Regions from separate parts of the Microbacterium sp. PRC9 genome, predicted to be linked through region 3. Evidence: riboswitches for the same ligand, from Rfam matches in the RefSeq annotation. Region 3 holds a riboswitch; each other region holds the start of a gene.
What was found. Region 3 has a riboswitch for thiamine pyrophosphate ahead of thiM (hydroxyethylthiazole kinase). Riboswitches for the same ligand answer to the same signal wherever they lie in the genome.

Region 1 (2,257 bases), on a different contig from region 3:
TCACCAGATCGCCGGGCACGAACACCAGGCTCATCAGCGCCGTCTCGGCCAGCGGCAGCCGCGTCACCAGGCTCTGCACCGGGATGCCGAGCGCGTACACGACGAGGATGCCGCCGACCACGACGCCGAGCAGCGTGCGCCAGGTCGTGGGCTTGCGGCCGCCGGCGTGAACGATGAGTCCGATCACGATGGCCCCGGCGACCCACCCGAGCAGGTATCCGGCGGACGGGCCGAAGAAGACGCCGATGCCGCCGCGTCCACCCGCGAGCAGCGGCATCCCGACCGCGACGAGGCCGAGCAGGACGGTGACCGACAGCGCGCCCAGCCACGGGCCGAGGATGGCGCCTGCGAGCATGACGCCCAGCGTCTGCGCCGTGATCGGCACCGCGCCGAGGATCGTGAAGCCGCCCGGCAGTCCGAGTACGGCGATGATCGCGGCGAACACCGCGACGCGGGCCAGCGCGGTCGCGTCGAGCGCGTGAACGCCTGTCTGCGGGGCGAGCGAAGATGCGGGGGGAGTGGCCATCGGACGAGGTCCCTTCGATGGATACAGTGGTCCTGAACGGTGTTCACTTGAACGCTGTTCACTATAACGCTGTTCAGTAGAGTGCTGTGATGGGGTCGGCGAGAGCAGGTCGGGGTCACACCCGCGACGAGGTCGCACGCACCGCGATGCGGATCCTCGACGAGTACGGCCTGCCCGACCTGACGATGCGTCGCCTCGCGGCCGCGCTGGAGGTGCAGCCGAGCGCCCTGTACTGGCACTTCCCGAACAAGCAGAGTCTGCTGGCGGAACTCTCCGACCGGATCGTCGCAGAGGTGGACTCCGGATCGGCGGATCCGGAGTGGGCCGCCCGCGTCCGCGCGGAAGCGTTCGCGCTTCGCGCCGCGCTGCTCGCTCACCGGGACGGTGCCGAACTGGTGGCGAGCACGTTCGCCCTCGGCCTGGGGTCCCGGGCCGCGCAGCACCGCCTCGCTGCGGCGATCGCCGCCGGCGGGTTCGACGATGAATCCGTTCAGCGGGCGACCGCGGTCCTGCTCCATTTCGTGCTCGGTCATGTCCTGCACGAGCAGCAACGGCAGCAGTACCGCGACCTGGGTGTCCAGGTAACCGGGATCGACGAACCGCGGCAGGACGAGGCATCGGATGCCGAGTTCGTGTTCGGCGTCGAGCTCCTCGTCGGGGGACTGCAGCTGCGCCGCGGCCACGGCTGACCGCGCGACGCCGGGACTGTGTGCGCCGGGCTCCGTCCGATCGCCTGGGGCGGATGCGGTAGCGTGGCGCTATCCACACGGGTGCCCTCGCAAGGGCTGAGATCGGGCTGACGCGGCCTGCGACCGTTCGAACCTGTCCGGGTAATGCCGGCGAAGGAAGTAGGAGTCGCCTCCATGGAGTCCGTCCATTCATCGCGCGTTCTCGCGCATCTGCACGACGGTGAACACGACATCCGGGTCCCGGTGGACCGGATCGCGCTGGAGCCGTCTCCTGACGGGTCGGTCAACGCGCCGGTGACGGTGTACCGCACCCAGGGTCCGGGCAGCGATCCGGTGCGCGGGCTCCCGCCGTTGCGGGAGCAGTGGATCTCCGCACGCGAGGACACCGAGTGCTACGACGGTCGCGACCGGGATCTGCAGGACGATGGGCGTTCCGCGGTGCGCCGGGGCGCAGCATCCGCGGAATGGAAGGGTGAGAAGCGGGCCGCGCGGCGTGCCAAGCCGGGGCGCACGATCACGCAGATGCACTACGCCCGCAGCGGGATGATCACGCCGGAGATGAGGTTCGTCGCGCTGCGGGAGGATTGCGACGTGGAGCTGGTGCGCGCCGAGGTCGCCGCCGGGCGCGCCATCATCCCCAGCAACGTGAACCACCCCGAGTCGGAGCCGATGATCATCGGCAAGGCGTTCCTGGTGAAGATCAATGCCAACATCGGCAACTCTGCCGTCACCAGTTCGATCGCCGAGGAGGTGTCCAAGCTGCAGTGGGCGACCACGTGGGGCGCCGACACCGTCATGGACCTGTCGACCGGCGACGACATCCACACGACGCGCGAGTGGATCGTCCGCAACTCGCCGGTGCCCATCGGCACGGTGCCGATCTACCAGGCGCTGGAGAAGGTGAATGGCGACGCGTCGGCGCTCACGTGGGAGGTGTACCGCGACACGGTCATCGAGCAGTGCGAGCAGGGTGTGGACTACATGACCGTCCACGCCGGAGTGCTGCTGCGGTACGTGCCGCTGACAGCCGACCGGGTGACGG
Region 2 (2,257 bases), on a different contig from region 3:
CCCGGAGAGCGCCTTAGTGGGCCGGGTCAGCGGCACGTCGAGCCCGACGGCGTCGAGCGCCTCTGCGACCCGAGCCGGGATCTGTGCGGCCGGAACACCGAGGTTCTCGCACCCGAAGGCCACGTCGTCGCCCACCTTCGACAGCACGACCCCGGCGTCGGGGTCCTGCAGCACGAGCCCGACGCGACCGCGGTGAGCCTCGGCGCGTCCACCGTCGATGAGGAGCGTGCCGGTCTCGTCACCCTCGTCGGCGCCGCCGAGGAGACCTGCCATGCCGGCGAGGAGCGTCGATTTGCCCGCGCCGGATGCGCCGAGCAGGAGCACGCGCTCCCCGGGCTCGATCGTGAACGAGACGTCGTGGACGGCAGCGGCCCGGCGTCCGCCGTAGCGCCACCCCCAGCCCGCCGCCGTGATGCGGGCGGGGCGGGTCGCCGTCACGTCAGACCTCGCGGCGCGCTTCGCGTCCGACGGCGAAGCGGTTGAGGGCACCGGTCGCGGCGAGCCCGCGCACGGCGAACCATCCGACGAGGCCCGCGAGCAGCGCGCCCGAGACCGCCAGCGACACCAGGTAGATCACGTTGAACTCGAGGGTCTTCAGGATGTTGGGCGAGCTGCCGTAGAACAGCTCGAACACCCAGGCGCCGACCGCGGCGCCGACGCCGGCGAGCATTGCGACGGGCAGCGTGAAGCGGCGGTAGAGGAAGATCGCGAACACGAGCTCGGCGCCGAGGCCCTGCACGATGCCCGAGAAGAGCGTCGAGACTCCCCACACGTTGCCGATGAGCATCGACACGAGCGCGGCGATCACCTCGACGAGGAGTGCGGCACCGGGCTTGCGGATGACCAGGCCGCCGATGACGCCGCCGATGAGCCAGATGCCGACGGCGATGCCGCCGAGACCGGGGGTGAGGCCATCCATGGCGACGAACCAGGTACCGCCGATGGTGTTCCAGGCCCAGAAGACCAGGCCGATCGCGACGCCGAGCACCGCGGCGACGACGATGTCGACGACCCGCCAGCGCAGGCTCCGCGGGGCCTTCGAGTGAGCCGCAACGGGGGTGGATGCGGACGTGGACGCGTGCATATGAGCTCCTCCCTGCGCCGGCATGATCCGGATCAGGTTCGACGGTCGAAGCGTGGATCGCTTCCTCTCAGCCCGGCTCACCGGACTCCCGTGGTGTTGGCGACGAGTATACCGCCGGTTCAGCAGGTATTTTGGGGGGGTGACTTCGGACGACACCCCTGCACCCACGCGTCGCGCGCGACGCGTGCAGACCGGTGCCGTCCCGGTTTCGGGTTCCGAAGACGCGCCCGACGGCGGCATCCTCACGATCCAGACGGGTGAGACGGATACTGTCTACCCGCCGTCGACCACCGCTGCGGTGGACGTGACCGCGGCCGCTCCGACGATCGCCACGGTGCCCGTCGCCGAGGTGCCGTCGGTCGCGACGTGGAACCCCGCGGAGCCCGTCGAGCCGTCCGGCTTCGCGCTCCCGACCGACCTCGGCACCCCGACCGTCACCGCGGTCACGGGCGGGCACACCGCACTCGCCTGGGTCGACGAGTCCGTCGTCGAGCACGGCGCAGCCCCCGCCGACCTGACCGCGGCCGCGACCCCGTACGTGGCAGTCGAGGCCGACCTCCTCTCCGATGCCCCGCGCCGCTCCCCGTTCCGCGCCGCCGTCGTGGTGCCCACGCTCGCGATCGCGGCGGTCGTCGGCGCCTACGCGGCGACGACTCTGCTGTGGCCGCTGCACGCTGTCGCCCCCACCGTCACCGCGATGGAGGTGCAGCCGATCGCGGCGCCCGCCGCCGCGCCCGCGTGGCCTGCTCAGGGCAGCGCGGCCGAAGCGGTCGCCGGCGTCCCGGGAACGCTCGCCTCCACGGCCGATCCCGACGCGATCGCCAGCATCACCAAGATCGTGACCGCGCTGGTCGTGCTCGAGGAGATGCCGCTCGCCGTGGGCGAGCAGGGACCGGAGTACCGCTTCACGTCCGCCGACCGCTCGCGCTACTGGCAGTACCGCGCCGGCGGCGAGTCGGCGCTCGACGTCCCCGTCGGCGGCTCGCTCACCCAGTACCAGATGCTCGAGGGCATGCTCATCGGCTCGGCGAACAACTACGCGGACCGGCTCGCGCAGGGCATCTGGCCCTCCGACGCCGTCTTCGCGTCCGCCGCCAACGCCTGGCTCACCGCCCACGGCGTTCCCGGGGTCACCGTCCGCGAACCCACCGGCATGGACTCGCGCAACGCCGC
Region 3 (2,257 bases):
TGCTCGACGTACTCGAGCATCGCGGCCGGGGGCACGAGTCGGAACGGGTAGTGGTGGGTGCGCGACCGGATCGTGCCGATGACCTTCTCGGGCTCGGTCGTCGCGAAGATGAACTTCACGTGGTCGGGCGGCTCTTCGACGAGCTTGAGCAGGGCGTTGAAGCCCTGCGGGGTGACCATGTGCGCCTCGTCGAGGATGAAGATCTTGAAGCGGTCGCGGGCGGGCGCGAACACCGCGCGCTCGCGCAGGTCTCGGGCGTCGTCGACGCCGTTGTGGCTGGCCGCGTCGATCTCGACGACGTCGAGCGAACCGCCGCCGCCACGGCCGAGCTCGACGCAGCTGTCGCACGTGCCGCACGGCGTGTCCGTCGGCCCCTGCGCGCAGTTGAGGCAGCGGGCGAGAATGCGCGCCGACGTGGTCTTTCCGCACCCGCGGGGTCCCGAGAACAGATACGCATGACCGACCCGGTCGCCGCGCAGCGCGGTCATGAGCGGCTCGGTGACCTGCGACTGCCCGATCATCTCGCCGAACGACTCGGGCCGGTAGCGGCGGTAGAGGGCGGTGGTCACTCCCCCAGCCTACGGTGTGGGGCCGACACTGCGGCAGGCTCGGCGCATCGCATCGCGTCCGCAGCTCGACGGGCCCGGCGACCGGGACCGGACGCGCACGGTGCACGCCGAGGACACACGGCGATGACCCGTCGGGATCCCCTGCTAGATTGCTCAGCAGTGACACGGGGTGCCCGCACGGCGGGCTGAGAACACACCCGTCGAACCTGATCTCGATCATGCGAGCGAAGGGATGTCGCGATGAACGCGCGCACCGAAGCACACCTGTCCGCCCTCTCCCCCGCCGCCGCGCTGACGGCGCTGCGGGAGACCTCGCCCCTGGTGCAGTGCATCACCAACGCGGTGGTGACGAACTACACCGCGAACGCGCTCCTGGCGGTGGGCGCCGCCCCCGCGATGTGCGACATCCCAGGCGAGGCCGGGCTCTTCGCCGGCGTCGCCGACGGCGTGCTCGTGAACCTGGGCACCCCCACCGCCGAGCAGCGCGACGCCGCCCGCGAGGCCGTGCGCGCTGGAACCCCGTGGGTGCTCGACCCCGTCGCGGTGGGAGTGCTGCCCGTACGCACGGCTCTCGCCGCCGAACTGCTCGAGCACCGTCCCGCCATCGTCCGCGGCAACGCCTCCGAGATCCTGGCTGTGGCCGGCGAGGGCGGCGGCGGTCGCGGCGTCGACGCGACGGACGGGACGGATGCTGCGGCCGGCGCCGCGCGGTCGCTCGCGCTGCGCACCGGCGGCGTGGTGGCCGTCTCGGGCCCGGTCGACCTCGTGACCGACGGCGAGCGGGTGGTCCGCGTCCATGGCGGGGATGCGCTGCTCACGCGCGTCACCGGCGGCGGCTGTTCGCTCGGCGCGGTGATGGCCGCGCTCCTCGGCGTGTGCGCTCCGTTCGAAGCGGCGGTGGCGGCATCCGTCCTGTACGCGGCCGCGTCGGAGCGGGCCGCCGCGCGCGCGGAGGGACCGGGCACGTTCGCCGTGGCGTTCCTCGACGCGCTCGACGCCGTGGCCGCGGAGCCGGCCGAGCTCGACGCGCGCGTCGCCGACGTGCTGGCGATCCGATGAGCGGGCTCGGCGCCCGCCTCGCGCTGCACCTCGTGACCGACGGCCGCCTGCCGTTCGACCGGCTGCTCGACGTGGTCGACGCTGCGGCGGGCGCGGGGGTCGACGTCGTGCAGCTGCGGGCGAAGTCGGTGACGGCTCGTGAGCTCATGCGCCAGGCGCGAGCCCTCTCGGACGTCATCGATCGCCGCTGCCTGCTCCTCGTCAACGACCGCGTCGACGTGGCCGTCGCCGCCCGGGATGCCGGTGCCCGCGTCGACGGCGTCCACCTGGGACAGAGCGACCTCCCGCCCGAGACGGCACGGCGGCTGCTCGGGGCGCACGCCGTGATCGGATGGACCGCGAACTCCGCGGAGCACCGGGCCGCCGCACATCTGCGCCGCTCCGGCACGATCGACTACCTCGGCGTCGGCGTCATCCGGCCGACGTCGACGAAGCCCGACCACCCGCCGGCGCTCGGCGTCGAGGGCTTCGCCGCGTTCGCCGCGGGCACCGACCTGCCGTGCGTCGCGATCGGAGGAGTCGTCGAGTCGGATGTCGCGGCGCTCCGCGATGCCGGAGCCGCGGGCATCGCGGTCGTGTCCGCGATCTGCGGCGCGGACGACCCGGCGGCGGCGGCCCGCGCGCTGCGG

Region 1: it holds a riboswitch for thiamine pyrophosphate, as region 3 does, so the genes downstream of both, thiC (phosphomethylpyrimidine synthase ThiC) here and thiM (hydroxyethylthiazole kinase) in region 3, are expected to answer to the same signal.
Region 2: it holds a riboswitch for thiamine pyrophosphate, as region 3 does, so the genes downstream of both, Q9R33_RS13415 (ECF transporter S component) here and thiM (hydroxyethylthiazole kinase) in region 3, are expected to answer to the same signal.

The regions. Positions count from the first base shown of each region.
Region 1 covers NZ_JAUZUR010000003.1:179,210-181,466, reverse strand. The annotation lists gene Q9R33_RS07785 (biotin transporter BioY) at 1-526, opposite strand, end outside; gene Q9R33_RS07780 (TetR/AcrR family transcriptional regulator C-terminal domain-containing protein) at 616-1,215, shown strand; TPP riboswitch at 1,283-1,391, shown strand; gene thiC (phosphomethylpyrimidine synthase ThiC) at 1,390-2,257, shown strand, end outside.
Region 2 covers NZ_JAUZUR010000005.1:399,621-401,877, forward strand. The annotation lists gene Q9R33_RS13410 (ABC transporter ATP-binding protein) at 1-438, opposite strand, end outside; gene Q9R33_RS13415 (ECF transporter S component) at 440-1,084, opposite strand; TPP riboswitch at 1,077-1,186, opposite strand; gene Q9R33_RS13420 (D-alanyl-D-alanine carboxypeptidase family protein) at 1,224-2,257, shown strand, end outside.
Region 3 covers NZ_JAUZUR010000002.1:254,435-256,691, reverse strand. The annotation lists gene Q9R33_RS04800 (DNA polymerase III subunit gamma and tau) at 1-569, opposite strand, end outside; TPP riboswitch at 725-819, shown strand; gene thiM (hydroxyethylthiazole kinase) at 810-1,628, shown strand; gene thiE (thiamine phosphate synthase) at 1,625-2,257, shown strand, end outside.